DNA from 4 places in the Arthrobacter sp. NPDC058192 genome. Region 4 is predicted to be linked to each of the others. Evidence: riboswitches for the same ligand, from Rfam matches in the RefSeq annotation. Region 4 holds a riboswitch; each other region holds the start of a gene.

Region 1 (7,467 bases), on a different contig from region 4:
TGGCCTCCAACTGCAATCCGGGCACGTCCTACACCAGCTCCATGGCGTTTTGCGTCACCACGGCCGTGCTGCAAATGCGGCTCAGCGTCCATGAGGCGGTGCGCGCCGCGACCTACGGCGGCGCGCTGGCCCTGGGCCGGGAGTCCGGGAACGACGTCGACGGCGAACGCGCGGTGGGCTCGATCGCCGTCGGACACCGGGCGGACCTGCACCTGCTCAACGCGCCGTCGGCCACGCACCTGGCCTACCGGCCCGGCGTCCCGCTGACGCACGCCGTCTGGCGGGCCGGCATCGCGCAGCCGGTGCGCTAGGCGGCGCCGGACCGGCACCGGAGTGGCCGGGGGGCCTAGAAGATCATCGGCGGGGCGTCGAGGACGGTTTCGTCCACCCGCTTCGTTTCCCACTGCGTGAAGGGCTTGTCGAGCTCGTACTTGCCGCGCGAGGTGCGCAGCAGGGTGCGGACCTCGGCGTTCTCGGGGTTGTTCAACGACTCGAAATACTCCACCGACCAGTGGAACCAGCGCATGCAGAACAGGCGCATGGTCAGTCCGTGTGTCACGAACAGCGCATTCGGGGCGTATCCGGGTTTGGACCAGTGCCGGTGCAGGGTCTCCATGAACGAGGAAATCCTGTCATACACATCCGAACCGGACTCGCCCTCGCGGAAGCGGTAGAAGAAGTGGCCGTAGGCGTTCCGGAGCTCCTTCTGGTCCTCGATGTCGCCGGCGATCTGAAAGTTCGCCCAGTCCTGCTCGCGCAGCCGCGGCTCCTCGATGACCCGTTCCACGAGCGGGCCGAGATCCAGCGCCTCCAGCGTCTGGTAGGCGCGCAGGTAGGGGGACACGTAGACACACACCCGCCGGCCGTCGAGCTGGCGGCGGACCTCTTCCCCGGCGGCCCTCGCCTGCTGCAGTCCCAGCGGAGTCAGCGGAATCCGGTAGTCCGGAACACGGTTGTAGATCGAGGTGTCGGCATTGGCGGCGGACTGCCCGTGCCGGATCATAATGATTTTCCGGGGCGCACTCATAGACCCCAAGCATAGGGCTCGCACCAGGCCCGCGACGCGGCGGGACTGAACCAGCCGGTGCCGCGCGGGCACCAGCAAACTATCGGCTACTGTTGGCAAGATAGGAACATGCTGGTTCCCTCCCGCCGTCGGCTGCGGTTTGAAGTCTTGATTGTCCTGGGACTGTCCCTGGGGCAGTCCGCGGTGTACTCCGTGGTGCAGCTGCTGGACAAGATGACCAGGGCGCCGCTGGCCCAGGGCACCTCGACGCTGAACCGGTCGCAAAGCACGCGGGAATACTTCGACCTCACCTACCAGCTGCTGGACATCGTCTTTGCCCTGGTCCCCGTGGCGCTCGTGATCTACTTCCTCACCGAGCACTGGCCCGCGGGAGAGCGTGGCACCTCGGCGTTCCGAAGGATCGGTTTCGACTTCGCCCGGCCCGGCAAGGACCTCCTGCAGGGCCTGGGGCTCGCCGCGGCCATCGGGATCCCGTCCCTGGGACTCTACGCCGCCGGCCGGGCGCTGGGCATCACGACGTCGATCATCCCGAGCGCACTGGACGCGTACTGGTGGACAGTGCCGGTGCTCGTCCTGTCCGCGATCCGGCACGCGGTGGTGGAGGAAGTGATTGTGGTGGCCTACCTGCTGGACCGGCTCGGGAAGCTGGGCTGGAGCATGCCCGCGGCCATCGCCGCCAGCGCCGTGCTCCGCGGCAGCTATCACCTCTACCAGGGGTTCGGGCCGTTCATCGGCAACGCCGTGATGGGCGTGGTCTTCGCCCTCGTCTACACCCGGACCAAGCGGATCATGCCGCTCGTGATCGCCCACGCCATCCTGGATACCGTGGCGTTCGTGGGATTCAGCCTGTTCGGCAGGGCGGTCGGCCTGGGCTGACGGGCGGGCCGGCCGCCGGGACGGCCGTTAAAAGGAATTCGGCCGCCATCTTGCGGGTGACAACGTTGGCACCTGCAAGATGGCGGCCGAAGCTTGTGGCAGCCGGAGCTTTAGATCGTGACGGCCCCGGTGGTGGTCTCAAACGTGACGGAGAGGATTCCGGGCGTGCCGTGCGGTGCGATCCAGTGCACGGCCACGTCGTCCAGCGGCTTCTCCACGGGTTCGCCCAGCCATTCCGTCACGCGCTCTGCCGAGCCGGCAATGGTCAGCGCTGACATTTTGACCTCGCTGGCGTAGGCGTTGGAGGGGTGAAGCTCCGGGTCGCCCTCCCACTTGAGCATGTAGGGCACCTGGGGGTCGGCGATGAGCCCCAGGATCCCGATCTGCTTCCAGACCAGTTCGCGGCCGTCGGGGAACTTCCGGTTGCCATTGACGGCCAAGCGGCCGAGTCGGTCCTCGAACGGGGCAAGGTCGTCAACTTCGACGCACCAGCCCATCCAGCCGCCGCCAGCCTCCGAGCGGGCCCGGACTGCCTGGCCGAAGGGCGCCTTGTCCGACGCCGGGTGGTTCAGGACCTCGACGACTTCCAGGTACTTGTGTCCGGCGAGCGGGATAATCATGTTGCGGGTCCCGAAACGGGGGTGGACTCCACCCTTCACGGCTTCGACGCCGAGGGCAGATGCAATACGTTCAGTGGTGGCTGCCAAGCCATCGTGTTCACAGGCGTAAGAGACGTGATCCATGCGCATGACCTCATCTTGGCATTTTGTGATGGACCTCTCAGCTTAGGGTGACCTTCCCAACGTGGGATGTCCTCCCGGTGATGTCGGCCAAGTCAGCATAGGCCGCGCCAGTCCGGGGATTGCCGGCCGGCATCCCGGGTGCAGACAGCCGTTGGGTGCCTGGAAAAGCCGTCATCTTCATCTTTGTCACAAAGCTATCCAGCGGTCTTCGGCCGTTCCTACACTGATAGCCAAGGTCATGAGTGCCAGCGCACAGCCCCGGCTTGCTGGCCGGCAACCCTCGTATCGCGGTGGGGTGCCCCGGGTGAAGACCCGGCCTTCCGGCGTCCGCCGGAGGGCAAGCGCGGCGCCTGCGCCGGTCCGGGCCGACGGCCCCGTCCGGTGCTGTGCCCAGTTCCTCGAGGAGCATCAATGTCGACTGCCTGGTCCTTTGAAACCCGCCAGATCCACGCCGGCCAGGAGGCGGACCCCGCCACCGGCGCGCGGTCCCTCCCGATCTACCAGACGACGTCGTTCGTCTTCCCCAGCGCCGAAAGCGCCGCGAACCGCTTCGCGCTCGCCGAAATCGCCCCCATCTACACCCGGATCGGCAACCCCACCCAGGACGCTGTGGAACAGCGCGTGGCCAGTCTGGAAGGCGGGCTCGCGGCCCTGCTGCTCAGCTCCGGCCAGGCCGCCGAGACCTTCGCGATCCTCAACATCGCCGAAGCCGGGGACCACGTGGTGGCCAGCCCGAGCCTCTACGGCGGAACCTACAACCTGCTGGCCCACACCCTGAAGAAGTTCGGCATCTCCGTGACGTTCGTGGCGGACCCCGACAACCTGGACCAGTGGCGGGACGCCGTCCAGCCGAACACCAAGCTGTTCTTCGGCGAAGTGGTCTCCAACCCCCGGCAGGACGTGCTGGACATCGAAGGCGTCTCCAAGGTGGCGCACGAGGCCGGCGTGCCGCTGATCGTCGACAACACCCTCTCCACCCCCTACCTCATCCGCCCGATCGAGTGGGGCGCGGACATCGTCGTCCATTCCGCCACCAAGTACCTCGGCGGCCACGGCGCCGCGATCGCCGGTGTGATCGTCGATTCCGGCAACTTCGACTTCGGCAAGGACCCTGGCCGGTTCCCCGGCTTCAACACCCCGGACCCCACGTACAACGGCCTGGTCTACGCGCGCGACCTCGGCAAGGACGGTGCACTGGGCGCCAACCTCTCCTACATTCTCAAGGCCCGGGTCCAGCTCCTGCGCGACCTCGGCTCGGCCGTGTCCCCGTTCAACGCCTTCCTCATCGCCCAGGGCATCGAAACGCTGAGCCTGCGGGTCGAACGCCACGTGGCCAATGCCACCAAGGTTGCGCAGTGGCTGGAGGAACGGGACGACGTCGAATCGGTCGCCTACGCCGGGCTGCCGTCCAGCCCCTGGTACGAGCGCGGACGCAAGTACGGGCCGCTGGGGACCGGCGCCGTCGTCGGGTTCAATATCGCCGGCGGGGCCGAGGCAGGCAAGCGGTTTGTCGATGCCCTTGAACTGCACTCGCACGTCGCGAACATCGGCGACGTCCGCTCCCTGGTGATCCACCCTGCGTCGACCACCCACAGCCAGCTCTCCGCCGAGCAGCAGGCCGTGGCCGGTGTGACCCCGGGGCTGGTGCGGCTCTCGGTCGGCCTGGAGCACATTGACGACATCCTCGCTGACCTCGACGCAGGATTCCGGGCTGCCAAGGGCGCGTAGCCAACCGCCGTGCTGTCATACGGAAGTCACAATCTTCGTCATTTCCGCACCCGGTTTCGTACACTCGTACAAGGTCATGAGTGCCAGCGACAGCCCCGGCTTGCTGGCCGGCAACCCTCCTTTTGCGGCGGGGTGCCCCGGGTGAAGACCTGGCCTGCCGGTCTGCTGACGGCGGGCAAGCGCGAAGATAGGTCCTCAGATGACGATTGCCCTCAACCGCAGCGGTGAACCCCAGACCATACCGTCCCGCAACGGTGCCGCCGGCCGCACGGAGGCCCCGCAGGGCACGGCCTTCCGGGCGCCGGACGGGATCGTCCAGTACGTGCGGATCGGTGATCTGCAGCTCGAATCCGGCGTCACCCTGCCGGACGCGGTCCTGGCCTTCGAGACGTGGGGGACCCTGAACGCCGACGCCTCCAATGCCGTCCTGATTGAACATGCGCTGACGGGCGACACCCACGTCACCCGCGGTGCCAGCGAGGAACCCGGCTGGTGGGAACAGCTGGCAGGTCCCGGCGCCCCCGTGGACACCGACAAGTATTTCGTCGTGTCGATCAACATCCTGGGCGGCTGCTCGGGTTCCACGGGCCCCTCCTCGCCCGCCCCCGACGGCCGGCCGTGGGGATCGAGGTTCCCCCTCGTCACGCTGCGGGACACCACCGCGGCTGAGGCGCGGGCGGCTGACGCCCTGGGCATCGACTGCTGGTTTGCCGTGCTCGGCGGCTCGCTGGGCGGTGCCCGCGCCCTGGAGTGGGCGGTCACGTACCCCGAACGGGTCCGGCGCTGCGCCGTGATTTCCGTCGGCGCGAGCAGCACCGCCGAACAGATTGCCTTCGCGCAGGCCCAGACCCTGGCCATCCGCCAGGACCCCCACTACAACGGAGGGGACTACTACGGCGGTCCGGAGCCCGAGGCCGGACTCGCGCTCGCCCGCCGCATCGCACACATCACCTACCGCTCCGCGGCAGAGCTCGATGGCCGGTTCGGCCGGAACGCCCAGGGGTCCGAGGCACCGCTGGCTGCCGGACCACTGGGCGGCCGCGGCCGTTATCAGGTGGAAAGCTACCTGGATCACCAGGGCAGCAAACTCGCCCGGCGTTTCGATGCCAACAGCTACATCGCCATTACCGAAGCGCTCATGAGCCACGACGTCTGCCGCGGGCGTGGAAGCCTGCAGGAGTCCCTGGCGGGGGCCACCGCCGAGTTCCTGGTGGCGGCCGTTGACTCGGACCGCCTGTACTTTCCCGCCCAGTCCCGGGCGCTCGCCGAGGCGCTTCCCGGCTGCCCGGATCTGCACATGATCGAGGCGCCGATCGGCCACGACGGCTTCCTGACCGAAATCGGCCAGCTCAGCGGCCAGCTGCGGGAATGCTTCTTCGGCTAGGCAGCAGTGCGGCACGTGTGCATTTTTGCAGACGCGCTCTGCGCTAATGGCCGTTGAGACTCCGCGCGGCAACGACCATACTCGTGGGTAATGGCGCCGTGTGCCACACATCACACGCGTGCTGAGCCCAATGGTCCACAGGGTGTCGACGACGACACCGAAGGAGTCACGATGAGTACGGAAAACGCCGCCGCAAGGGGCGAAGAAACGGTCGACGTTAAAGCGTCCGGCCTGAAGAAGGTAGTGGCCGCCTCAATGGCCGGGACCGTGGTGGAGTGGTATGAGTTTTTCCTCTACGCCTCCGCCGCCACCCTTGTCTTTGGCAAGATGTTCTTCCCGAATACGGGGTCGGAACTTGACGGCATCATTGCCGCATTCGTCACCTACGCGGTGGGCTTCGTTGCCCGCCCCATCGGCGGCATCGTCTTCGGGCACTTCGGCGACAAGTTCGGCCGGAAGCAGCTGCTGCAGCTGAGCATCATCCTGGTCGGCGTTGCCACTTTCGCGATGGGCTGCCTCCCGACCTTCCAGCAGATCGGCTACTGGGCCCCGGCCGCGCTGGTCTTCCTGCGCTTCGTGCAGGGCTTCGCCGTCGGCGGTGAATGGGGCGGCGCCGTCCTCCTTGTCGCCGAGCACAGCCCGAACAAGTCCCGCGGCTTCTGGGCCAGCTGGCCGCAGTCCGCTGTCCCGATGGGCAACCTGCTCGCCACCGCGGTGCTGTTCATCCTGTCCTCGGTGCTGTCGTCGGCGGACTTCCTGAGCTGGGGCTGGCGCGTGGCGTTCTGGCTCTCCGCGGTGATCGTGATCATCGGTTACTACATCCGCACCAAGGTCCAGGACGCGCCGATCTTCCTCGAAGCCCGCAAGGAAGTTGTCGTGGAGAACAAGGGCTACGGCGTCGCCGAGGTCTTCCGCCGCTACCCGCGCGGCGTCTTCACCGCCATGGGCCTGCGCTTCGCCGAGAACATCCTCTACTACCTGGTTGTGACCTTCTCCATCACCTACCTGAAGGTCGTCGTCCAGACCGACACCACCCGCATCCTGCTGCTCCTGCTGGTGGCACACCTCGTCCACTTCTGCGTGGTCCCGCTCGTGGGCCGGCTCTCGGACTCCCTGGGCCGCAAGCCTGTCTACATGGCCGGCGCTGTCCTCGGCGCGACGTGGGGCTTTTTCGCCTTCCCGATGATGGACACCAAGAACGACCTCACCATCCTCGCCGCAATCACCATCGGCCTGCTGTTCCACGCGCTGATGTACGCCGGCCAGCCGGCGATCATGGCGGAAATGTTCCCGACCCGGATGCGGTACTCGGGCGTCTCCCTGGGCTACCAGGTGACCTCGATCGTGGCCGGCTCGCTGGCGCCGATCATCGCGACGGCGCTGTTGAGCCAGTACAAGTCCTCCGTGCCGGTGGCCATCTACCTGCTCATCGCCTGCGCCATCACTGCCGTGGCCGTGTTCTTCCTGAAGGAAACCCGCGGCATCTCGCTCCGCGACGTCGACGCCGCCGACGCCAGGGGCACCGCCGAACTGCTCGCCAGCAACAAGAAGTGACCAGCCGGTAGTCACCCTGAGTCAGGCCCCGAACAGCCCCCGCCCGCACCGCCGGACGGGGGCTGTTCCGCGTCCGCACGCGGCTTAGGTTGCGCAGACAGGGTGCCTATCCCGCCAGGACGTCCTGCCGTTCCTCGATCTCCGTGCGGATCGCG
Region 2 (7,467 bases), on a different contig from region 4:
GCGGTAGCCCTTGATGCGGAGCGTGCCGAGGTGGTCAAAGAGCACACGGACCTCGACGCCGCGCTCCGCGGCCTCCTCGAGGGCGGTCAGCAGGTCGTCCGTGACGTGGTCCGAACTCATGATGTAAAACTCGGCGTTGACAAACCATTTGGCGCCACGGACGGCCTCGGTCATCGCCTTGATGGAATCAGGGTAGCCCGGCAGCAGCTCCACGCTGTTGCCGTCCACCATCGGCAGCGATCCCAGCGTCTTGTTCAGTTCGGAGGCGGAGGCCACCCATTCAGGTCCGTCGTAGCGGCTTTCGACTGAATGCAGTTCCGACGTCCCTGCCCGGATCCGGGTGTTGACGGCCTCCTGCTGGGCGCGCCGGCGTCGGGACAGCCGGAAATTGCCGAACAGCAGGAACAACAGAAGACCCAGAGTGGGCACAATGAAAATGCACAGCAGCCAAGCCATTGCGGTGGTGGGCCGCCGGTTTCCGGGGATGATGCCCAACACAAGCACCCGGATGGCGAAGTCGACCAGGGTCAGGATCAGAACCGCCCAGGACGGTAAAGTCTCCGCCAGCGGAAATTGCCACAGCACAGGCGAACCCCTCACGCTACAGGCCCGCGGAAGAGTTCCGGAACGGGCAACCAGCAAATCCTATCCCGGGACCGCCGGGACTAAGCTGGTGCCATGACCTCTCCCGCCCCTGTCCCTGCGCCCGCAACCGTGCTGGTCTTCCTGGACCCGGCGTTCGACGGCGGCCGCGTTGCCGACGCGTCGAAGCCGCAGCTGTTGGCCACGGACCTGGGCGCCACCCGCGGCGACGGCGTCTTTGAATCGTTGCTGGCCGTGGGCGGCCGGCCCCGCAAGATCCAGGCGCACCTGACCCGACTGGCCGGCTCGGCCCGCCTGCTGGAGCTGGACATCCCCGCGGAGGATGTCTGGCGGCGCGCGGTGGACACCGCCATCGCCGAATACCGGCGCCAGGCTCCCGCCGCGGCCGCCACTGGCGGCCCGGCAGGGGACGAGGTCGTGGTGAAGCTGATTGTCACCCGCGGGCCGGAGGGCGCGGCCTCCCCCACCTGCTGGGTGCAGGCGTCCGCGCCGGGGGCGGCTGGCCGGCGGCAGCGCGAAACCGGGCTGGACGTCATCCTCTTGGACCGCGGCTACGACAGCGAGGTCGGCGAGCGCGCCCCCTGGCTGCTCCTCGGCGCCAAGACCCTCTCCTACGCCGTCAACATGGCAGCGTTGCGCTACGCCCACCACCATGGCGCGGACGACGTCATCTTCACCTCGGCGGACGGCCGTGTCCTGGAGGGACCGACGTCGACCGTTCTGCTGGCCCATCTGGAAACCGAGGACGACGGCGCCGGCGGCGAACGCACCGTCCGGCGGCTCATCACGCCCCGGCTGGACAGCGGAATCCTGCCGGGGACCTCGCAGGGCGCCCTGTTCACCGCCGCGAAGGCTGCCGGCTGGGAGCTGGGCTACGGCCCGCTGGAGCCGAAGGACCTGCTGGACGCCGACGCCGTCTGGCTGATCTCAAGCATCCGGCTTCTGGCGCCCGTGAACCACATCGACGGCCAGGAAATCGGCACCCCGGAACTGCGGCGCCAGCTCACGTCCGAACTCAACGCCCTGTTCGCCACGATCGAATAGCACCGCCCGGAGACAAACCCCCAACCAGCAGCGTTGGGGTTCTGCTCACCCGAGGGCAGCCGCGGGAACGGCCGGGCACCGCCGGAAGGATGCCGGGTTGAACGACGGGAGCAGGAACGTTGCCAGCACAGCGTCGAGCAGTTCCGGCGCCCACTTGCTGTTCTCCCCCAGTGTGGCGCAGACGCCCAGCACCACTGGGGTGCCGTCGGCGCGGCGGCGGATCTGGACCTGGACCGGGCCCGTGAGCCCCAGCGTGCGGACAGCGGCCAGGCCGAGCTTCCGCACGTCCCCTGCCTCGCCCGCCGGCACCCGGCGGCTGACCGCGTCGCCGCCCACCCGTCCAAACGGGGTTTTTGTCTTCTCAAGGACCACCGCCACCGGCGCCATGGCGTTGCGGGCTGGGGTGCCGAACACCAGGACCACGAAATCGGCGCCCGGGATGAACTCCTGGACCAGCTGCCCGGCCGGCATGAGGTGCCATTTAACGGAGCTGGTACCGGCCAGCAGATGGACGGCGCGCGCGCCTTTGAAGACCCTCGGTTTGACGACAACCGGGCCGTTAAGGGCCGCCAAGGATGCCGGCGCGGCGGCGAGGTCGCCCGGAACCCCGAACCGGGGAACGGCAATGCCGGCTGCCTGCAGTGCCCAAACCGTGAACAGATGGTCGTTGGCGAGGGCCACGGCGGCAGGGTCCCCCACGATGATCCGCACGTCCTGGCCGAATCCGGCGCGCGCCGCGGCCAGGACCGGAAGTTCCACGCTGAGCGTCGGGATAATGACGTTGATGGATTCCCGGTCCACCAAGCGGCGCAGGTCCAGGATCATGTCAGGATCAGTGGTCGGCAGGAGCCTGACGGTGGCTTTTGCCGGGGCGCCGGAAGCCTGGCGGGTATCGCCGCGCGCGTCAGAGCCGAAGTGCGGGACGCCACGGGCGGCGAGCTGGGCGCCGACAGCCTGTCCGGCGGCGCCTGCAATGCCGGTTACCAGTATGCGCGGGCCCACTGTTGCTCCATTCCGTCGTCACCTGCCGGGCCGCGGCTGCGGCTCCGGCAGTTCCGAGCCACCGATTTCAGAAAATTTTGGGGAGGGACCGTCCGATTCACAGACAACCCGCTTCGTTGCGAGCGCCCCACCGGCTGACACGCCGGCCGGTCCCTTTAGTAAAGTGCGCAATCTGCGTTCGAACACGAGTGGCCGGTACCCGAAAGGGAGCCCGGCACTACTCGCTGCGGACGCCGTGCGCCCTGCCGCCCGCATGCCACCGGTAGCGGCCGCTCCGGTCCTGCTGCTGCGCTTGTTCCGCCTCGTTGAGGCTGACGCTGGCACCCGGTTACGCAACATGACGACGGCGGCGGTGACGGCCGGCGTCGTAAGTGTTACGTTTTTGGGGAGTAATGAGAACCGGCGCCAAGCCCTGACTGGCCGGTCGGCAACCCTCCTCTTCGCGGCGGGGTGCCTCAGGTGAATACTCGGCATATCGACCATTCGAGCTGCAAGCGTGAAAGAGGAGATCCGTCGTGCCCGACACATCCACAACGGCTGGACCTGTGACAGCAGCCGCCCCCGGCGCAGCACCCGCCGGCGGGGAAAGGCTCGCCTACCGCCTGTTCACGGGCGCCGATGACCGCGCCTTCTGCGAGCGCGTGTCGGCCGCCCTGGCCGAGGGGTACGTCCTGCACGGAAGCCCCTCCGCCACCTTCAACGGCAGCACGGTGATCGTGGCCCAGGCGCTGGTGCTGCCCGCCGCGATCGCGAGCGCGGACGCCGCCGTGGCCAACGCCGTGGATGAACTCGACTCGGACGACTTTGCTGACGAGTTCGGCGCGGTTGAAGCCTTCGAGGGCCACGCATGAGCTACGCCGGCGACCTCAGCCCGCAGGAGGCGTGGGCCAAGCTGGGGACCGGAGCCATCCTGGTGGACGTCCGGACCGAGGGCGAATGGGCCCACATCGGCGTCCCGGACACTACAACCGCAGGAGAAAGGCGGAACGATCCGCTCTTCATCCAGTGGAACCTCGCCGGCGGCCTGCCCAACCCGCACTTCGTGGACCAGCTACGGCAGCAGGCCCCGGAGGACACCGCCGTCGAGCTGGTCTTCCTGTGCCGCTCCGGCGCCCGGTCGGTCGCCGCAGCGACCGCGGCGACCGCCGCCGGCTACACCTCGTACAACGTTCTTGAGGGTTTCGAAGGCACGACTGACCGCTTTGGCGAACGCACCGTCAACGGCTGGAAGAACCGCGGCCTGCCCACCAACCTGGGAAAGATTTAAGTGACCTTCAACCCCGACGCCGCAGGCTGGGCCGCCGAAACCCAGGCCGTCCGCGGCGGCCTTGACCGCACCGGCTTCCAGGAGACCACCGAACCGATCTTCCTCACCTCCGGATTCGTCTACGAGTCCGCGGCCGCCGCCGAGCGCGCCTTCACGGGCGAGGACGAGCGCTTCGTCTACTCCCGCTACGGCAACCCGTCCGTCGCGACCTTCCAAGAGCGGCTCCGGCTGCTCGAGGGAACCGAGGCGTGCTTTGCGACGGCGTCCGGAATGTCCGCCGTGTTCACCGCCCTCGGCGCGCTGCTGGGGGCCGGGGACCGGGTGGTGGCCGCCCGGTCGCTGTTCGGTTCGTGCTTTGTGATCCTCAACGAGATCCTGCCGCGCTGGGGTGTGGAGACGGTCTTCGTGGACGGCCCGGACCTTGACCAGTGGGCGGCTGCGCTGTCCGAACCGACGACGGCAGTCTTCTTCGAGTCGCCGTCGAACCCGATGCAGGAAATCGTGGACATCGCCGCGGTGAGCCGGCTGGCGCATGCGGCGGGCGCCACCGTGGTGGTGGACAACGTCTTCGCCACCCCGCTCCTGCAGCGGTGCGGGGACCTCGGCGCGGACGTGATCGTCTACTCCGGCACCAAGCACATCGACGGCCAGGGACGCGTGCTCGGCGGCGCGATCCTGGGCACCAGGGAATTCATCGACGGCCCCGTCAAGCAGCTCATGCGGCATACCGGGCCGGCGCTCTCGGCCTTCAACGCCTGGGTCCTGGCCAAGGGCCTGGAGACCATGGCCCTGCGCGTCAACCACTCCTCCGCCTCAGCCCTCCGGCTGGCCGAATGGCTCGAGGCACAGCCGGCAGTCAACGCGGTGTTGTACCCGCTGCTGAAGTCCCACCCGCAGTACGACCTCGCGGTGAAGCAGATGAAGTCCGGCGGCACGGTCCTCACGCTGGAGCTCTCGCCCTCCCCCGGCCGCACCGCCAAGGAGGCCGCCTTCGCGCTCCTGGATGCGCTGCGGATCATCGACATCTCGAACAACCTCGGCGATTCGAAGTCGCTCATCACGCACCCGGCCACCACCACGCACCGTGCCATGGGCCCGGAAGGCCGCGCCGCGATCGGGCTCAGCGACGGCGTGGTGCGGCTTTCTGTGGGCCTGGAGGACGTCGAGGACCTGATCGGCGACCTCGGCCAGGCACTCAAGCAGGTCTAGGCTCGGCTTGCCGGTCCGCAGTTCCGCGGGCGCTCAGGCCCAGACCCGCTTGAGCGCCCGCCAGGCGTCCTCGTCGAGCATGCTGGACGGCGTGACGGCGACGGCGGTTGCCCCGCCGGAGACGGCCGCCTCCAGCCCGGCCGCCAGGTCGGCGGCCGGGATGCGCCCATCCGCGGCCCACATCCCGACCGAGATGACGAACTTGCCGGACCGCCTCGCCATGGCCCTCGCCAGCTCTTCGGAGTAGGCGGGAGCGGCGTCGTTGATACCGAAGTAGTCCCACAAGACCACCCGGTCCGCCGCCGCGGCGAGCAGCCCGTAGTCGTGGCCGCTCTCGGTCCGGTCCCCCGCAGGATCGTGCCACGGCGCCCGGACGTCCATGTCCAGCGTGGCACCGTTGGCGTGCGCGGCGGCCGCCGCCTTGGCCACGATGCTTGCCACTGATTTGGACCGCCACGCCCCGAGGCTGGGGTGTTCAACGTCGATGTCCCCGTTCGCGAGCCGCGGCCAGTCCGTTCGGCCGCTGGCCAGCAGGTAGGAATCGCGGTCATCGCCGCCGAACGTGTTGTTCTCGAACATGAGCTCGGTCAAGGCCACGGCGTCCGGCTGGTACCGCCTCGTCACCTCGGCCACGAAGTCCACGAGCCGTTCCCCGACGGGTCCGGCTGTGAGGGCGGTCACGCTGGCGAACTCCCCGGATCGGGTGCCGTCGGCGTTGATGCCGGCCAGGCCGGGGTTGGTGCTGATCCAGGCTGGGACCAGCAGGTCGACGGTCAGTGTGATCCTGCGCTTTTTTCCATCGCCGCCGGTCCCCAGTGCCTTGATGGCTTCGGCGACGTGGTCGCGGCCCGGGACAGCCTCAAGATCGGGGTGGGCGTCCCAGCGGAACGCCGTCCAGTCGAGCCGCCCGACGCTGATGGTGACGCTGTTGGCGTTCACCTCATCGAGCCGTTTGGCCAGGTCCGGCAGCGTCGAGGCGGCATCGACCACGGTTTCGTAGCCGACGCCGACTGTGCGCTCAGCGGCCGGCGCCGTCGGTTCCCGCGGGCCGCCGGTCCCTGTGGCAGCCAGTGCCAGCACCGACACGAGCGCCAGGGCGGGGAAGGCGACCGCCCGGCGCCTCAAACGCTGGCCTCCGCGCGCACCGCCGGGGCGGCGACGCTGACCACGCCGGTCCGGGTCAGCTTGTTCCAGTGCGCCTCCTTGCGGCGGAGTTCCAGCACCAGAGCGGCCACCATGGTCAGGGCCGTGAATACCGAATAGAGCGGGATGAGCGGAAGCGCCCAGGCGTGCCGCAAGTCCTTCCAGGCCCCGTTCATGGCCAGGGCAAAGACCGTCAGCAGCACTGTCAGGAACAGCCCCACCCACCCCAGGACCGCCCAGACGTCGGCGCCGAGCGGGCTGCGGTCCAGCGCCACCAGGAAGGCCAGGTCCAGGAGCACCCCGATCTGGAGCACCGGGAGGATAACCATGGTGATGGTGTTGAACAGCAGGTAGGCGCCGAACAGGCCGTGCCGGGGATTTCCGATCATGCCCTTGTGGACGCCCATGGTCTGCAGAAGCCCGCGGGCCCAGCGGACGCGCTGGCGCCAGAGCGCACGGATGGTGGACGGCGACTCGGCGTAGACCAGCGCCTTAGGAGCAAAGACCACCCGGTAGCCGGCCTTGTGCACGCGCCATGTGAGTTCCAGGTCCTCGCCCACCGTGTCTTCACGGAACGGCCCGATCTCCTCCAGCACATGACGGGGAAACGCCCCGATGTTGCCGGAGACGATCGGAAGACAGCGGATCATGGTCAGTGCCCGCCGGACCATCCCGGTGCCGACATGGCTGATGAAGGCCAGCATCCGGGTCTGGATCCGGTTCAGGTTCACCGGCCGGTCATCGCCGCAGACGGCCCCGGTGCGCCTGTCGGTAAAAGCCTGGAGCATCCGCTTAACCGTGTTCCGGCAGAAGATCCCGTCCGCGTCGACAAACATGAGAACGTCGCCGGTGGCCTTCCGGATGCCCAGGTTCAGGGCGGCGCCCTTGCCGGCGTTGGTCTGGGTCAGGACCGTGATCCGGGGATCGGAGGCGGCGAGAGCATGCATCAGCTCGAGCGTATTGTCAGTGGAGCCATCATCCACGAGCATCACCTCGTACCGGTCGTACCGTGTGAGCTGGATCGAGCGGACGCAGTTTTCGATGACGGTCGCCTCGTTGAATGCCGGGACAATGATCGACACGCTGGGCCACTCATCCAGCAGGGTTGGCGTTTCGCGGTGGCGCCGGCGCAGCGCCTGGAGTTCAAACCCGACGGAAAGCGGCAGCACCAGCAGTTTCACGAGCCCGAACACCAGGAT
Region 3 (7,467 bases), on a different contig from region 4:
GGCCGTGCACCAGTGCACGTCCTGGTCCCGCAGCGCGGGGTCGGGGTTGCTGAACAGGTGCTCGAAGCTCCAGGACGCCTGCGTGAGGTAGCCGCCGGAGGTGTGAACGAGGCCCTTGGGCTTGCCGGTGGTGCCGGAGGTGTACATGATGAACAGCGGCGTCTCGGCGTCGAACGCTTCGGCTTCGTGGACGTCGGAGGCGGTCCCGACTGCGTCGTGCCACCACACGTCGCGGCCCGCGGTCATCGGGACGGTCCCGAGCTCATCCGTCGGGGTGGTCCGGTTGACCACCAGGACGTGCTCGATCGCGTTGTCGCCGGAGACGGCGGCATCCGCGTTGTCCTTGACCGGCACGGCGGTGCCACGGCGGAACTGTCCATCAGTGGTAACCAGGAGCTTGGCGCCGGTGTCCTCCACCCGGAACCTCAAAGCCTCGGCGGAGAAGCCGCCGAAGACCAGGGAATGGATGGCGCCGATGCGGGCCACGGCAAGCGTAATGATCACGGTTTCGGGGATGACCGGGAGGTAGATGACCACACGGTCGCCCTTGGTGATGCCCAGGTCCAGGAGGGCGTTGGCGGCCTTGGACACCTCGCGCTGGAGTTCGGCGTAGGTCACGGCACGGCGGTCACCGGGCTCGCCCTCGAAGTGCAGGGCCACCTTGTCTCCGCGCCCCGCCGCTACATGGCGGTCGACGCAGTTGTAGGCGACATTGAGCCTGCCGCCTTCGAACCAGGTGATCTGCGGGCCGGTGCCGGCCTCGATGTCGGCCGGGACGCGGCGGTGTGCGGTGTGCCAGGGCTTGCCGCCGTCTGTGGGACCGGCCGGCAGGTCCGCCCAGTCAAGACGGAGGGCCTGGGTTTCCCAGAACGCAATCGACTCAGCCTGGAGGGTCCCTGCAGTGGCTGCGCCGCTGTGCCGGGGGGTGGTGCCGCGGTGACGCGCCGGTCCGTCAATGGGGACGCCGTGCACTGCGCCGTCCGTGGGCTCGGTCAGGGACCATCCCGAAGAGCCGCGAGAGGAGCCGGGCGCGTCACGCAGCCCTGCTTCGTTCGCCGTCGCGTCCGAAGGGGTTTGGAGGGTTGCCTCGCCTGGAGTACGGGCAAGGGTGGGCAGGGCGGAAGAAATCTCAGGGGTCATTGCAGCACTCCATCGGTCCTGGCAGTAGCACCTCGTGTTCGCGTGTTCTCCACGGGAACCGTTCAGCGGGAATGGTCGTCCCACGTCACCGGGGTTGCTGCGGCTTCATCGATCCAGGTCTCTCGGCCGCTCGGGATGGTCAGTATCAACTAGAGCCGAGTTGCACGATTCCGCCAAATCGGCGTCTTCGGGGCTGTAATATTCGTTCATCGAGGCCGCTGGTGCGGTGTTTCATTCATTTGTTCGGCCCTGCGTCCGAATCGCTGCAGGCGTAGGCTGAAGGCATGACTCACGTTAACGATCCGGCAGTCATTGACCGCCTCATGCGAACCAAAGGCGTGTGGGCGGTGGTCGGTCTCACCACCAATGAGTGGCGTTCAGCCTATGACGTTTCCCTCTACGTCCGGGACCGGATGGGAATGGAGATTATCCCGGTCAACCTGCCCGGCGACGATGTCCACGGCGAGAAGGGCTACCGCTCACTGGCGGAGATCCCAGACCAGAAACACCCGATCGACGTCGTTGACTGTTTCGTCAACTCGCACAAGGTCGGGGCCGTCATAGACCAAGCCATCGCAGTTGGTGCCAAAGCGGTCTGGCTGCAGCTGGGCGTGTTCGATGACGCCGCGGTGGAGCGCGCCAAAGCCGCGGGACTGGACGTGGTGGTGAACGCGTGCCCGGCCCGCGAAGGGTGGCACATCGGCATCTAGCTGCCCCCAATAGCGTGAGGGAAAAGTCGGTTACAAAATGTGACCGGCTTTTTCCGTTTCCGTCATGTGCCGTGTGAGATGGGGTGGTAACCATCCCGAGCGGCCGAGAGATCTGGCTCAGTGACGCCGCAGCAACCCCCTCCTTGAGGAAGGTGCTACCGCCAGGACCGATGGAGAACCTCTGTGTTCCGTAGGCTCATCGGCTTCGCCTAGCGGAGCCGGGGCCCAAGGCTCAGGGCTTTCCTCGGGCGAGCCCGAAGGAATTCATGAACACGCAGGCAGCGGCGCGACCCCAAGCAGGTGATGACCTGTGATTGAGATCCAGAACGTCACCACGACCTTTGACTCGGCGGGCGGCCGCTTCACGGCCGTTGACGATGTCAGCCTGCACATCAAGCGGGGCACCATCCAGGGCATCATCGGGTTCTCCGGTGCCGGAAAGTCCACGCTGCTGCGAAACATCAACCTCCTGGAGCGTCCGACATCCGGACGGGTCCTTGTGGACGGGGTTGACCTGGTGACCCTCTCCGACGCCGAGCTCCGGACCAAGCGGCACGACATCGGCATGATTTTCCAGCACTTCAACCTGCTCAACAACCTCACAGCCCAAGAAAATGTGGAGCTGTCCCTGAAGTTCGCCGGCGTGGGCAAGGCAGAACGCCGCCGCCGCGCCGCCGAAACCTTGGCCATTGTGGACCTCGCCGACAAAGCGTCCACGTATCCGACCAAGCTCTCGGGCGGCCAGAAGCAGCGCGTGGCGATCGCCCGTGCCTTGGCCACCGGGCCCAAGGTGCTGCTCTGCGACGAGCCGACGTCGGCAGTTGACCCCCGCACGACGTCGTCGGTCCTGCAGTACCTCGCCGACGTCAACGCCGAATTCGGCATCACCATTGTGGTGGTCACCCACGAGATGAACGTCATCAAGGCGATCGCCGACAACGTCGCTGTGATGGAAGACGGCCGGGTGGTGGAGCGGTTTGATCTCACCGAACTCCAGCGCCCCGACTTCCACCCGGCAACGTCGATCGGCCGCTACTTGATCTCCGATGAGATCCAGCTGGACCGCTCCGGAAGGGACGCCGCCCACACCACAGTCGCTTCGGAGGACCTGATCAATGTTTGACCGCATACTGGAAGTCCTGCCCGAAATCGGCGTCGCCATGGGGCAGACCCTCACCATGCTCCTGGTGGCCATTCCGCTGGCCGTACTCCTCGGCACACCCCTGGGTGTCCTGCTGTACACGATCGGTCCCAACGGGCTCAAGCACAAGCCAAAGCTGCACCGAGTCCTGGACGGACTGGTCAACCTGCTCCGCTCGTTCCCGTTCCTGATCCTGCTGATCGCCATCATTCCCGTCACCAGGTTCATCGTCGGCACCACCATCGGCACGGCCGCCGTCATTGTTCCGCTGAGCATCAATGCCATCCCGTACTTTGCCCGGTTCGTGGAGCAGAACCTCAGCCAGCTCGGCGGCGGAGTGGTTGAGGCGGCCCGGTCCATGGGAGCCAGCCGGTCCCAGATCGTGCGCGACGTCCTGATTGTGGAGGCCAAGCCAGGCATCGTCAGTTCCATCACCATCATGACCGTCAGCTTTATCTCGTACTCGGCGATGGCCGGCCTGGTGGGCGGCGGCGGCATCGGAGACTTCGCGATCCGGTACGGCTACTACCGCTACGAAACGCCGCTCATGATTACGGCGATTGTCCTGATGATCCTGCTGGTCACCCTCGTTCAGCTGGGCGGCTCCTACATCGCCCGGCGCCTGGATAAGCGGCTCTGACCAAAGGCTCTACTTGCGGCGGTGACAAGCGGCTCTCACGAGGGCCCCTGACCGGCTGCGACCTTCCCCCCTCCCAGCACACAGCGGAAAGCACCCCATGACTTCAAACGCCAGTACCCGCTTCGACGGACCCCGCCCCCGCCTGCTGATCAGCGCCTTCGTGATGAACACCACCAGCCACATCATGGGCGGGCAGTGGCGGCGCCCGGAAGCACAGCAGCACCGGTTCAACGAACTCAAGCTCTGGACCGACCTGGCCCGCCAGCTCGAAGACGCCAAGTTCGACGCGATCTTCTTCGCCGACGTCGCGGGTCTCTACGGCGATTACGACGGCGGGTGGGCATCGCTGCTGAAAAAGGGCCTGCAGGTGCCGTCCAACGACCCGCTCATTCTGCTGTCCGCCCTTGCCACCGGAACCCGGGACATCGGCCTCGCCGCGACGTCGTCGGTGATCCAAAGCCACCCGTTCCAGTTCGCCCGGCAGATGTCCACCCTGGACCACCTCAGCGACGGCCGGGTGGCCTGGAACATCGTCACCAGCGTGCTGGAAAACGCCCACAAGAACTTCAACGCCACCGAGCTGACCAAGCACGACGAACGCTACGACTGGGCCGACGAATATGTCGAGGCCGCCTACAAGTTGTGGGAAGGCTCCTGGGCAGACGATGCTCTGCTCGGCGACAAGGACACCGGTGTCCACGCCGACCCGGAGAAAGTCAGCAAGATCTACCACCGCGGGCCCCGGTATTCCATCGACGGGCCACACCTCTCGGCGCCCTCGCCGCAGCGCACCCCGGTGCTCTTCCAGGCCGGGAGCTCCGGCCGCGGCCAGCAGTTCTGCGCCGCCAACGCCGAGGCCACCTTCACCCTCGCGCCGAACACGGACGTTGCGGCGAAGTACACCGCGGCCGTCCGCGAACAGGCCGCCGCCGCCGGCCGCCACCCCGACGACGTGAAGTTCCTCCAAGGAATGCACTTCGTGGTCGGCGGGACCGAAGCCGAGGCCGCGCGCAAGGCGGACGAACTGGAGGACAGCCTCGACATTGAAGCCCTGCTGGCCCACGTTGGCGGCGGTTTCGGCGTCGATCTTGGCGGCCTGCCGCTGGACACCCCGCTCGGGGACCTGGAAACCGAAGGCAGCCAGGGCCACCTCACGGCCATCCGTGCCTCGGTCCGCGGGGGCAACCCCACGCTCCGCGACATCGCACTCTACCGCAGCCGGGCCAACCGCGTGGTGGGGACGCCGGAACAGATTGCCGACCGCCTCGAGGAGTGGCAGGACGCCGGAATCGACGGCATCAACATCATCAACCAGACCATCCCCGGCTCGTACACCGACTTCATCGACGGCGTACTGCCGGAGCTGCGCAGCCGCGGCCTCGCCCAGGCCGAATACGCGCCCGGAACCCTGCGCGAGAAGCTCTTCGGCGCCGGACCGCGCCTCAATGAACGCCATCCCGCCGCGGCTTTCCGGGGGGCCTTCGCCGAGTTCTCCGCGGCAGCCGAAAACAAGCCCGTCACCGTTACCGCCTAACGCGGACAGCTAAAACCTAGAACCACAAAAAGGACCAAACAACATGCAGCGTAGAAATTTCCTCAAGTTTGCCCTCGCAGGTGCCGGCGCGGCCTCCGCCGCGGCACTGACCGGCTGCGGCCTCGCTGGCGGCTCTGCCAGCGCCAGCGGCAACAAGACGATCAAGATCATCGTCACCGAGTCGGCTCCGTACCAGGAACCCACCAAGATTGCCCAGAAGCTGCTCGAAGCCAAGGGCTGGACCCTCGAGCCCACGTACGTCACCGACATCATCCAGCCCAACCTGGCTGTGGCCAACGGCGAGTTCGACGCCAACTTCTTCCAGCACAACGCCTACCTCAAGCAGTTCAACCAGGACAAGGGCCTGGACAACGTGGGACTCTTCTACGTTTACAGCGCACCGGGCGGGATCTGGTCTGACAAGTACAAGTCCCTGAAGGAGCTGCCGGACGGCGCCAAGATCGGCATCCCCGTGGACCCGGCCAACAACGGCCGCGCCCTGTTCATGCTGCGCGACGCTGGCCTGCTGGAGCTTTCCGAAGCAACGGTGATCCACACGTCGCAGAAGAACATCACCGCCAACCCGAAGAAGCTGCAGTTCGTCGAGGTGGACCAGCAGTCCCTCGCCAAGACCCTTCCTGATGTGGACGCCGGCTTCCTCGTGGCACGAATGGCCGCCGACGCCGGCCACACCAAGGACGACGCGCTGGCCTTCGAACCGGACGCGAACCAGGTTCCGTTCCGGATCGTGGTTGCGGGCCGGAAGGACTTCGCCGGCTCGGAGAAGGCCGCGGCACTCAAGGAGGCCTACCAGTCCCCGGAGGTCAAGGCCTGGTTTGCGAGCTACCAGAAGGGCATCCTGCCCACGCCCTGGGATCAGGATCCCGCCGCCGACGTGTCCAAGCTCTAGTCCGCCCGACAGGAGCAGAAAGAGCGCATGTCCTACGCAGCAGACACGACAGTCCCCGCCATTTCGGCGCCCTCCGCCGAAGCCGCCTACGAGGCGTTGGCGCGGCGATTCCGGCCTGTTTTCGAGCGGATCGCCGAGGGCGCCCTGGCCCGTGAGCAGGACCGCGTCCTGCCGTTCGAACAGGTCCGCTGGCTGAACGAGGCTGGCTTTGGCCGGCTCCGCGTGCCGACGGAACACGGGGGCGACGGCATCGGCTTCGAGCCCTTCTTCCGGCTGCTCATCGAACTTGCCGAGGCGGATTCCTCAGTGGCCCACCTGTACCGCTCGCATTTCGCCTTCGTCGAAACCGTCGGCCTGGAATCCGTTGCCTTCCGGAACCGCTGGTACCCGCGCGTGGTGGCCGGGGAGATCTTTGGGAACGCGGCCACGGAGAAATCCGGAAATGCCCTGGGCGCCACCGGCACCAAACTGACCCGCCAGGGTTCAGACTGGCTGCTGAACGGCAGGAAGTTCTACACCACCGGCACCATCTTCGCCGAGTGGATCGCCGTCATGGCCAGCACCGAGGGCGTGGAAGGGCGCCAGTATGCCGTGGTCAGCACCACGCAGCCGGGGGTGGAAATCCTCGACGACTGGGACGGCTTCGGCCAGCAGCTGACCGGCACTGGCACCACGATCTTCCGTGACGCCGTCGTCCCGGACACCAACATCATCCGGCGGTCCGAATCCACCACGCACGAGCCGGCCTTCTTCCAGCTGGTCCTGCTCGCCGTCCTGGTAGGCATCGGCCGGGCAGCCTTGTCCGACGCACGAACGCTGGTCCGCGACCGCAAGCGCACGTTCAATACCGGTTCCGGGGACCTCTTCCGCCACGATCCGCTGATCCTGCAGCTCGTGGGCCAGCTCTCGGCCAAGGTCTTCGCCGCGGAGTCAGTCGTCCTCGCCGCCGCCAGGGAGCTCGACGCCGGTGCTGACCCGGACCTGGATCTCACCCCGGACCAGCGCTACATCCGGGGCGAAATAGCCGTGGAAAAGGCCCAGCTCCTGGTGCCTGAACTGGTCCAGTCCGCTGCCCAGCAGCTCTTCGATGTCACGGGCGCATCCGCGACCTCGAAGTCGAAATCGCTGGACCGGCACTGGCGCAACGCCCGGACAGTGGCGACCCATAACCCTGCCGTATTCAAGGCGCGCACCGTGGGTGATTATGAAGTCAATGGCACCACCCCGGAAGGACTGCACAGCATTGGGGATGCCCGCACCGCGGGATAAGCCGGGGCAGCTCCGGGCTGCGGCGGTCCGCACCGGCGGATAGGCTCATGCCATGGACGTTGCCACCCTTCGCGCGATCTGCCTGGGCTTCCCGGGGGCCTACGAGGACTTTCCGTTTGGCCC
Region 4 (7,467 bases):
GCCATGACGGGGATCCGGATCTTGAGCAGTCCCTGCATGATGGTGCCGCCGGCATAGCAGCCCACGGAGGTGGACGCCAGCCCGGACGCGAGGAGCCCGACCGCGAAGACCACGCCGACGATGGGGCCGAGGTTGGCGGAGATGGCCGCGTGCGCGCCCTCAATGGTGTCTGTTCCCTCTTCGCCGCCGAGCGTGGAGGCGGCAAGGAGCAGCATGCCGATGTTCACGACCCCGGCGATGGCCAGCGCGGACACGACGTCGAGGCGGGTGGCCCGGACCAGGCGGGCGACGGCGGACGGCGGGACATGCTCGTGTTCGTTGGGCCGGTGCCGGTCCCGGGACAGCGCGGAGTGGACGTAGATGGCATGCGGCATGACGGTGGCGCCAAGCATGCTGGCGGCCAGCAGGACGGTGTCCGGCCCCTGGAAACCGGGAATGAGGCCGGCCAGGGCTGCCCTCGGATCCGGCGGGCTGATGATCAGCCCGGCGAGGAATCCGATGGTGATGATGCCGAGCAGGAACATGATGATGAATTCGAACGGCCGCTGCTTCTCCCGGGCCTGCACGGCGAGCAGGAGCATCGATACCGCGCCGACAATCAGTGCGCCGAGGGGGAGGGGGAGGCCGAACAGCAGGTTGAGTGCGATTGCCCCGCCCACCACCTCGGCCAGGTCGGTGGCGGCGGCCACGATCTCGGCCTGCAGCCAGAAGGCCCGGCGCCAGAAGGGCTTGAGCCGTTCGCCCAGGATTTCCGGCAGGCTCTTGCCGGTGACGATCCCGAGTTTGGCGGACTGGTACTGCACGAGGACGGCCATGACGTTGGCGACCACGAGCACCCACACGAGCAGGTAGCCGTACTGCGCACCGGCGGTCAGGTTGGCGGCCACGTTTCCGGGGTCCACGTAGGCGATCGAGGCCACGAAGGCGGGCCCCAGCAGCGTGATCAGCGCCCTGCGGGCACCGGGGTGCTTGTACGTGCGGGAACCCTGCGGCGGTTGTTCGTGTCCTTTGACGTCCAGCACTGGCAGCTCCCGTGATTGGCGCGTCCGTCGACGCGATGATCGGCGCCGGCTGGAATAAAGACACCGGCGTCAGAGTTTCGATTGCCTACAAGAATTTGTTAGGCATACCGAAACCATAAGCCCGGGGGCGGCGGTGTGCAATCCTGAGCTGATCGGTTGAGTCATGAGCCGGCCGGCACGGGTCAGTCGGTAAAGCCGCCGGCCGGTCCTCAGGTCCGGAAGGCGCGCCAGGTCTGTGTGAGGTAGGGCAGCCGGAGGAGCTCGCCGGGGGCATGGCCCAGGTGTTCGTGCAGGTACCAATCGAGGTTGGCCATGACCTTGGCCCGGGCGGCTTCGGATGCCGCGAGGTAGTAGCTGCGCGACTTTGTCAGCTCCTGGATGTCGCCCGTGGTGACGGGATCCTCCCACCGGGTCAGGTGGCTCTCCAGGCCGGTGAACTCGGGGCCCACGGGCGGGCGGAAGTGCGGTTTGTGCACGTCCCCGGCGTGCATGATGCGCGAGAGCCGGTGCACCCAGGGCACGGCGGTGTCCAGCTGGTTCCAGACCAGGCCCAGGACGCCGTGCGGGCGCAGGATCCGGGCGATCTCGGTGCTGGCAAGGCCGGGATCGCACCAGTGCCAGGCCTGGGCCACCGTGACCAGATCGAAGGACTCCGGCTCCAGTCCGGTGTCCTCGGCGGTGCCCTCGACGGCGGTCACAACCGGCAGGGTCCCGCGCAGCTGCTCGAGCATGTCGGCGGACGGGTCAACGGCCACCGTGTGCAGTCCGCGTGCCGCCAGCAGGGCGGTGAATTTGCCGGTGCCGGCACCAATGTCCGCGGCGTCGTGCGCTCCGGCGGGGATCAGCCAGTCAGCCGATTCCGCTGGGTAGCCCGGGCGGACCCGTTCGTAGTGCGCGCCGCCGTCCTGGAAGCTTTGTCCGAGCTCCTGGCGCCGCACACTGTGCAATTTGGGGCCGCCGCGTGCCAAGTGCGATCTCCTTCGGGAAGGTCCTGCCGGTTACAGATACCTTTTGAATTTACCGCACTGGCACCTGGCCCGAAGGTTCTGGCTTAGTCCCGCCGTCCTTATTCCACGGTGCAGGGCGCGGCGCCGGCCGTGCCGGGCGTGTTCGGCGCCCAGTGGGGGTAGGTGCGTGTGTCGTTGGCCGGGACCCAGCGGCCGGCGTCCACCACATAGTCCCAGCCGAGGCCGGTTTGGCGCAGTTGCTGCAGGCCAGCCAGCAGCCGTTCGGCATCCTCCAGCCGGGACCCGAGACCGAAGCTGGCGCGCAGCGAGCCGGCCGGCAGGCCGAGCCGCTTGAGCAGGGGGTGGGCACAGAAGCGGCCGTCGCGCAGGCCGATGCCGTGTTCGGCGGACAGGTAGGCGGCCACCAGCCCGGCGTCGTAGCCTTCCACGGAAAAGTTCACGACGCCGATGGTGCTGGTCTGATCCTCGGCGGGGGAGGAATCGGCAAAGATCCGGTGCACGGTCACGCCTTCGATGCGCTCGAGTCCCGCGACCAGGAAGGACCGGATGGCATCCTCATGGGCGTACCACTGCGCCGGGTCCAGTTCCCCGATGACCTGGGTGGCGCGGGCAAGGGCGGCGGCGCCGAGGACGTTGGGCGAGCCGCCCTCGTGCCGGGCCGGCCCGGTGGTCCAGCTGACGGAGTCAAGCCGGGCGTCGCGGACGGCGCCGCCACCGGCAAGGTGGGGGGTGCCGGCGTCGAGCCAGTCGGTCCGCCCCACGAGCACGCCGGCGCCGAACGGGGCGTAAAGCTTGTGCCCCGAGAAGGCGACGTAGTCGACGTCGTCCGCGGCGGTATCGATCCGCCGGTGCGGGGCCAGTTGCGCGGCGTCGACGACGATCCGGGCGCCAAACTCGTGCGCCAGCGCAGCCAGGGCCCGGATCGGCAGGATTTCGCCGGTGACGTTGGAGGCGCCGGTGACGGCCAGCAGGCTCACACCGCCGCGGGCAAGCTCCTCCCGGAGACGGTCGACGGTGGCCGCGAGGGTGGGGGCGGCCACGATGCTGCGGTGCGGGACGTTCTGCCAGGGCAGGAGGTTGGCGTGGTGCTCGATGTCGAGGTAGAGGACTTCGCCGGCGGGCCGGCCGTCCCGCAACGGCAGGCAGCCGGCCAGCAGGTTCAGGGAATCGGTCGTGTTCCGGGTGAAGATGACGGAATCATCCGGCCGGCCGCCGACGAACTCCCGCACAATGTCCCGGGCGTTCTCGTAAACGGAGGTGCTGATCTGGGATGCATAGCCGGCGCCGCGGTGGACGCTCGCGTAATACGGCAGGATTTCGTTCAGGTAGGCCGAGACCACGGAGAGGGCCGGGGCGGAGGCGCCATAGTCGAGGTTGGCGTAGCGGGCGGAGCCGCCGGTGATCAGCGGAGCCTGGATTTCGGCCCCGGTGACGGCGGCCAGCGGGCTGGCGGCCGCGGCAAAGCGTCCGGCAGCCCGCCGGGCCTCGGCGTGGAATTCGGGGGCGGTGGGGAAAACGGCAGTTGTCATGGGACCTCATTCGGACAGGACCCCACCTCGTGGGAATCCGCGCTTGCCGTGCCCGTTCCGGACCGGCCAGGTCGTCACCCGGGGCACCCCACCGCGACTGGAGGGTTGCCGGCCAGCAAACCGGGGTTTAGCGCTGGCACTCGTGACCTGCATCGAGCGTAGGACATCCCCGCGGGCGGGGAAAAGGCGGCCCCGGAATGTGAAGCGCTTTGTTACGCAGCCAGAACGGCCCAGTGGCCGAACAAAAGACGGCGGCAGCCCCGGAAAGGGGACTGCCGCCGTCGAATGTTCGATATGCCCGGAAGTCTGAAGGAGCCTAGAGGAGGTCGTCGAGGCCGGGGTTGAGCCGTTTGAGGACTTCGGAGTGGAGGATGGAGTTGGTGGCCAGGGCGTTGCCGCCGAACGGCCCGTCGACGCCCTCGAGCGAGGTGAAGCGGCCGCCAGCCTCGGTCACGATCGGCACCAGGGCCGCCATGTCGTACAGGTTCAGTTCGGGTTCGCAGGCGATGTCCACGGCTCCCTCGGCCACGAGGCAGTATGACCAGAAGTCACCATAAGCGCGGGTGCGCCACACTTCCTCAGTCAGGCCCACGAACTCATCAAGGTTGCCGCGTTCCTTCCAGCCGCCAAGGCTGGAGTAGGACAGCGAGGCGTCCTCGAGGTTGGACACGTTGGAGACTTTCAGCCGGGTGGCAGCCGCGAGCGAGCGGCCCGTGTAGGCGCCGGCACCCTTGGCCGCCCACCAGCGCTTGCCCAGTGCCGGGGCGCTGACCACACCGACCACCGGTTCGCCCTCATCGACGAGGGCGATCAGGGTGGCCCAGACGGGGACGCCGCGGACAAAGTTCTTGGTCCCGTCGATCGGGTCGATGATCCAGCGGCGGGAACCGTGGCCCGAGCTGCCGAATTCCTCGCCCAGGACCGCATCGCGCGGACGGGACCGGGAGAGCTGGCCGCGGATGGCCTCTTCCGCGGACTTATCGGCGTCTGTGACGGGGGTGAGGTCGGGCTTCGTTTCGATCCGCAGGTCCAGCGCCTTGAAGCGGCTCATGGTCTGGGAATCGACGGAATCTGCCAGTACATGGGCAAGGCGCAGGTCATCGTTGTAACTCGAAGCGGTTTGGCTCATGGTTCCAAACTACCGGCAAAGCGGGCGGCAGGCCGGAAGCCGCGGCGCCGCGAGCCTGCCAGGGAGCCGCGCCGCCTAGGATACGGTGCCGAGTTCCTTGGTTTCCTGCGCTTCCATCCGCGGGTCCGTGCCCAGCAGGCGGCGCAGGGACGCCAGCCGCGCGGCGCCGGAGGGCCCCGCGTGCCCGGCCGCAACCCAGGCGTCGACGCCGCAGTTGACGGCGGTGGAGTCGTGTTTGCAGCCGCGTTCGCAGTCGTCGGTGCCCGGTTCCAGGTCCGGGAAGGAATGGAGGATCCGGTCAGGATCCACATGGGCCAGCCCGAAGGAGCGGATGCCGGGGGTGTCGATGATCCAGCTGCCCGCCGGGGCCGCGCTGACTTTCAGTGCCAGCGCGGAGGAGGACGTGTGGCGGCCGCGGCCGGTCACGGCGTTGACGCCGCCGGTGGCACGTTCGGCCCCGGTCAGCGCGTTGACCATGGTGGATTTTCCGACGCCGGAATGGCCCAGCATGACGGTGACTTTGCCGTCGAGGTGCTCGCGCAACTGGGACACGGCGTCCTTGTCGAGCCGGGCGGAGAGTCCGTCGTCGGAGCGGGCGTCGATGCCGGACGCGGCGGAGTCAGCGGTCTTGGAAATGATGACGGGGAAGTCGAGGTGCCGGTAATTGGACAGCAGCTCGGCGGGATCCTTGACGTCGGCCTTGGTGACGAGGAGCAGCGGCTCGATGCCGGCGTCGTAAGCGGCCACCAGCGCCCGGTCGATGAAACCGGTTCGCGGTTCCGGATTGGCCGCGGCGACCACGACGACGAGCTGGTCGGCGTTGGCCACGACGGCGCGCTCGACCGGGTCGGTGTCGTCGGCGCTGCGGCGCAGCAGCGTCTTGCGGTCCTGGATCCTGACCAGCCGGGCGAGAGTGTCGGGTTCGCCGGTGACGTCCCCGACGAGGGAGACGAAGTCGCCGGCGACCACCGGATTGCGGCGCAGTTCACGGGCCCGGGCCGCGATGATCTTGCGTTCGTCCGGGGTGCCTTCGCCGACGACGGCGGTGTATCGCCCGCGGTCGACCGTGATGATGCGACCGGTCACTGCGTCGTCGTGGCTGGGCCGGTCCTTGGTGCGGGGCCGGGAACCCTTCTTGTTCGGCCGGATCCGGACATCGGACTCGTCCCAGGAATCAGTGCTGCGTGCCACCGGGGGTGTCCTCGTCTGCGCCGGTTCCCTGAGCCAGCATCGTTTCCCAGAGCTGCGGGAAGTCGGGCATGGTCTTGGCGGTGGTGGCGATGTCCTCGACCTCCACCCCGGGCACGGCAAGGCCCAGGATGGCGCCGGCGGTTGCCATGCGGTGGTCGGCGTAGCTGTGTACAACGCCGCCGTGCAGCGTGGCCGGACGGATGATGAGTCCGTCCGCGGTCTCTTCCGCGTCGCCGCCGAGCCGGTTGATTTCGGCGACGAGGGCCGCGAGCCGGTCCGTTTCGTGGCCCCGGAGGTGGGCGATGCCGCTCAGCCGTGAGGGGCCGGTGGCCAGGGCGCAGAGCGCGGCCACGGTGGGGGCGAGTTCGCTGGTCTCATCAAAGTCGCCGCCCTTGATTTCCCGCCCGCCGGTGACGCTCAGGGTGCCGCCGTCCACCTCGACAGTCGCGCCCATGGTGGTGAGGATGCCGCGCCAGAGGTCGCCGACCTGTGTGGTCCCGGCGGGCCAGTTCGGGATCCGCACGGTGCCGCCGGTGGCCAGGGCCGCAGCGAGGAACGGGCCGGCGTTGGAGAGGTCCTGTTCGATCCGCTGGTCAATGGCGCGGATCGGACCGGGGGAGACCACCCAGTGGTTCGGTACCGAGTCGTCGACGGCCACGCCCACGCCGCGGAGCACGGCGACGGTCATGTTGATGTGGTCCAGGCTCGGCACGGGCTTACCGGCGTGTTCGAGGTGGAGCCCCTCGGTGAAACGGGCGCCGGCCAGCAGCAGGGCGGAGACGAACTGCGACGAGGCGCTGGCGTCGATTGAGAGGCGCCCGCCGCGCACTTCTCCTGTGCCGTGGACCGTGAACGGCAGCGACGACGCCGGTCCGCCGTCGGGCGCGCTGACTGTCACGCCCAGGCCGGCCAGGGCCTCGATAATGGTGCCCATCGGGCGATTGCGGGCGTGCGGGTCGCCGTCGAAGCCGGATTCGCCGCGGCGCAGCGCGGCCACCGGCGGCACGAAGCGCATGACGGTGCCGGCCAGGCCGCAGTCGATGGCCGCGTCCGACGCGTCTGCCGACATGCTGATCGGGATGATCTCCAGATCGGGGCCGAACGCGCCGTCGCCGGGGACTTCCGTGACGGTGGCGCCCAACTGCCGCAGGGCCTCAATCATCAGCGCAGAGTCCCGGGAGTGCAGGGGCGCCCGCAGGCGGGACGGCCCGTCCGCGAGGGCGGCAAGGACCAGGTACCGGTTGGTCAGGGACTTGGAACCGGGAACGGTGACCGTGGCGTTAACCGGCCGGACGGCGAACGGTGCCTGCCAGTGCGGACCGCTGTCTGCCGGAACGGAGCCGGCCGGAACGGAAGGGGTTGCTGCGGAGGGGATGGCGCCAGTCATTACCGTCCTAAGCCCCGGCCGCGTGGTCAACGGCCTTGCGGACGACCTTGTCGGCCTTCTTCAGCTGCTTATTGGTGGTCTTGCGGGCATCGGCCGCGAAGTGGCTGGCGTTCTTCCGGGCGTCAGCGGCGAGGTGCCCGGCGCGCCAGGTCAGGCTGGGCTTGCCGGCGGTGTCGACGGCGGCGAGCATCACGCCACCGGTCAGGGAGACGTTCTTCAGGAGCTGCTTGCGGCGTGCATC

The links. A riboswitch is a leader RNA that binds a small molecule or an ion and turns the genes downstream of it on or off. The one in region 4 is predicted to bind S-adenosylmethionine.
Region 1: linked by a shared signal. The riboswitch ahead of ACFVVK_RS16655 (bifunctional o-acetylhomoserine/o-acetylserine sulfhydrylase) and the one ahead of ACFVVK_RS04570 (aminotransferase class V-fold PLP-dependent enzyme) in region 4 are both predicted to bind S-adenosylmethionine.
Region 2: linked by a shared signal. The riboswitch ahead of ACFVVK_RS01845 (DUF1737 domain-containing protein) and the one ahead of ACFVVK_RS04570 (aminotransferase class V-fold PLP-dependent enzyme) in region 4 are both predicted to bind S-adenosylmethionine.
Region 3: linked by a shared signal. The riboswitch ahead of ACFVVK_RS18635 (methionine ABC transporter ATP-binding protein) and the one ahead of ACFVVK_RS04570 (aminotransferase class V-fold PLP-dependent enzyme) in region 4 are both predicted to bind S-adenosylmethionine.

What each region holds. Positions count from the first base shown of each region.
Region 1 is NZ_JBHVVJ010000017.1:52,943-60,409, forward strand. Features, by position in the region: gene hutI (imidazolonepropionase) at 1-311, shown strand, start outside; gene ACFVVK_RS16640 (histidine phosphatase family protein) at 347-1,027, opposite strand; gene ACFVVK_RS16645 (CPBP family intramembrane glutamic endopeptidase) at 1,136-1,903, shown strand; gene ACFVVK_RS16650 (VOC family protein) at 2,014-2,652, opposite strand; SAM riboswitch class IV at 2,881-2,996, shown strand; gene ACFVVK_RS16655 (bifunctional o-acetylhomoserine/o-acetylserine sulfhydrylase) at 3,058-4,374, shown strand; SAM riboswitch class IV at 4,447-4,562, shown strand; gene ACFVVK_RS16660 (homoserine O-acetyltransferase) at 4,574-5,758, shown strand; gene ACFVVK_RS16665 (MFS transporter) at 5,930-7,312, shown strand; gene ACFVVK_RS16670 (LysR family transcriptional regulator) at 7,419-7,467, opposite strand, start outside.
Region 2 is NZ_JBHVVJ010000001.1:385,450-392,916, forward strand. Features, by position in the region: gene cls (cardiolipin synthase) at 1-585, opposite strand, end outside; gene ACFVVK_RS01835 (aminodeoxychorismate lyase) at 679-1,647, shown strand; gene ACFVVK_RS01840 (hypothetical protein) at 1,693-2,649, opposite strand; SAM riboswitch class IV at 3,038-3,152, shown strand; gene ACFVVK_RS01845 (DUF1737 domain-containing protein) at 3,195-3,500, shown strand; gene ACFVVK_RS01850 (rhodanese-like domain-containing protein) at 3,497-3,916, shown strand; gene ACFVVK_RS01855 (O-succinylhomoserine sulfhydrylase) at 3,917-5,125, shown strand; gene ACFVVK_RS01860 (hypothetical protein) at 5,159-6,250, opposite strand; gene ACFVVK_RS01865 (glycosyltransferase) at 6,247-7,467, opposite strand, start outside.
Region 3 is NZ_JBHVVJ010000021.1:25,255-32,721, forward strand. Features, by position in the region: gene acs (acetate--CoA ligase) at 1-1,140, opposite strand, end outside; gene ACFVVK_RS18630 (CoA-binding protein) at 1,425-1,850, shown strand; SAM riboswitch class I at 1,938-2,027, shown strand; gene ACFVVK_RS18635 (methionine ABC transporter ATP-binding protein) at 2,161-2,973, shown strand; gene ACFVVK_RS18640 (methionine ABC transporter permease) at 2,966-3,631, shown strand; gene ACFVVK_RS18645 (NtaA/DmoA family FMN-dependent monooxygenase) at 3,729-5,165, shown strand; gene ACFVVK_RS18650 (MetQ/NlpA family ABC transporter substrate-binding protein) at 5,209-6,075, shown strand; gene ACFVVK_RS18655 (acyl-CoA dehydrogenase family protein) at 6,103-7,344, shown strand; gene ACFVVK_RS18660 (MmcQ/YjbR family DNA-binding protein) at 7,397-7,467, shown strand, end outside.
Region 4 is NZ_JBHVVJ010000003.1:187,020-194,486, forward strand. Features, by position in the region: gene ACFVVK_RS04560 (Nramp family divalent metal transporter) at 1-1,022, opposite strand, end outside; gene ACFVVK_RS04565 (class I SAM-dependent methyltransferase) at 1,232-1,990, opposite strand; gene ACFVVK_RS04570 (aminotransferase class V-fold PLP-dependent enzyme) at 2,089-3,519, opposite strand; SAM riboswitch class IV at 3,554-3,667, opposite strand; gene hisN (histidinol-phosphatase) at 3,836-4,648, opposite strand; gene ACFVVK_RS04580 (ribosome small subunit-dependent GTPase A) at 4,724-5,839, opposite strand; gene aroA (3-phosphoshikimate 1-carboxyvinyltransferase) at 5,823-7,226, opposite strand; gene ACFVVK_RS04590 (DoxX family protein) at 7,234-7,467, opposite strand, start outside.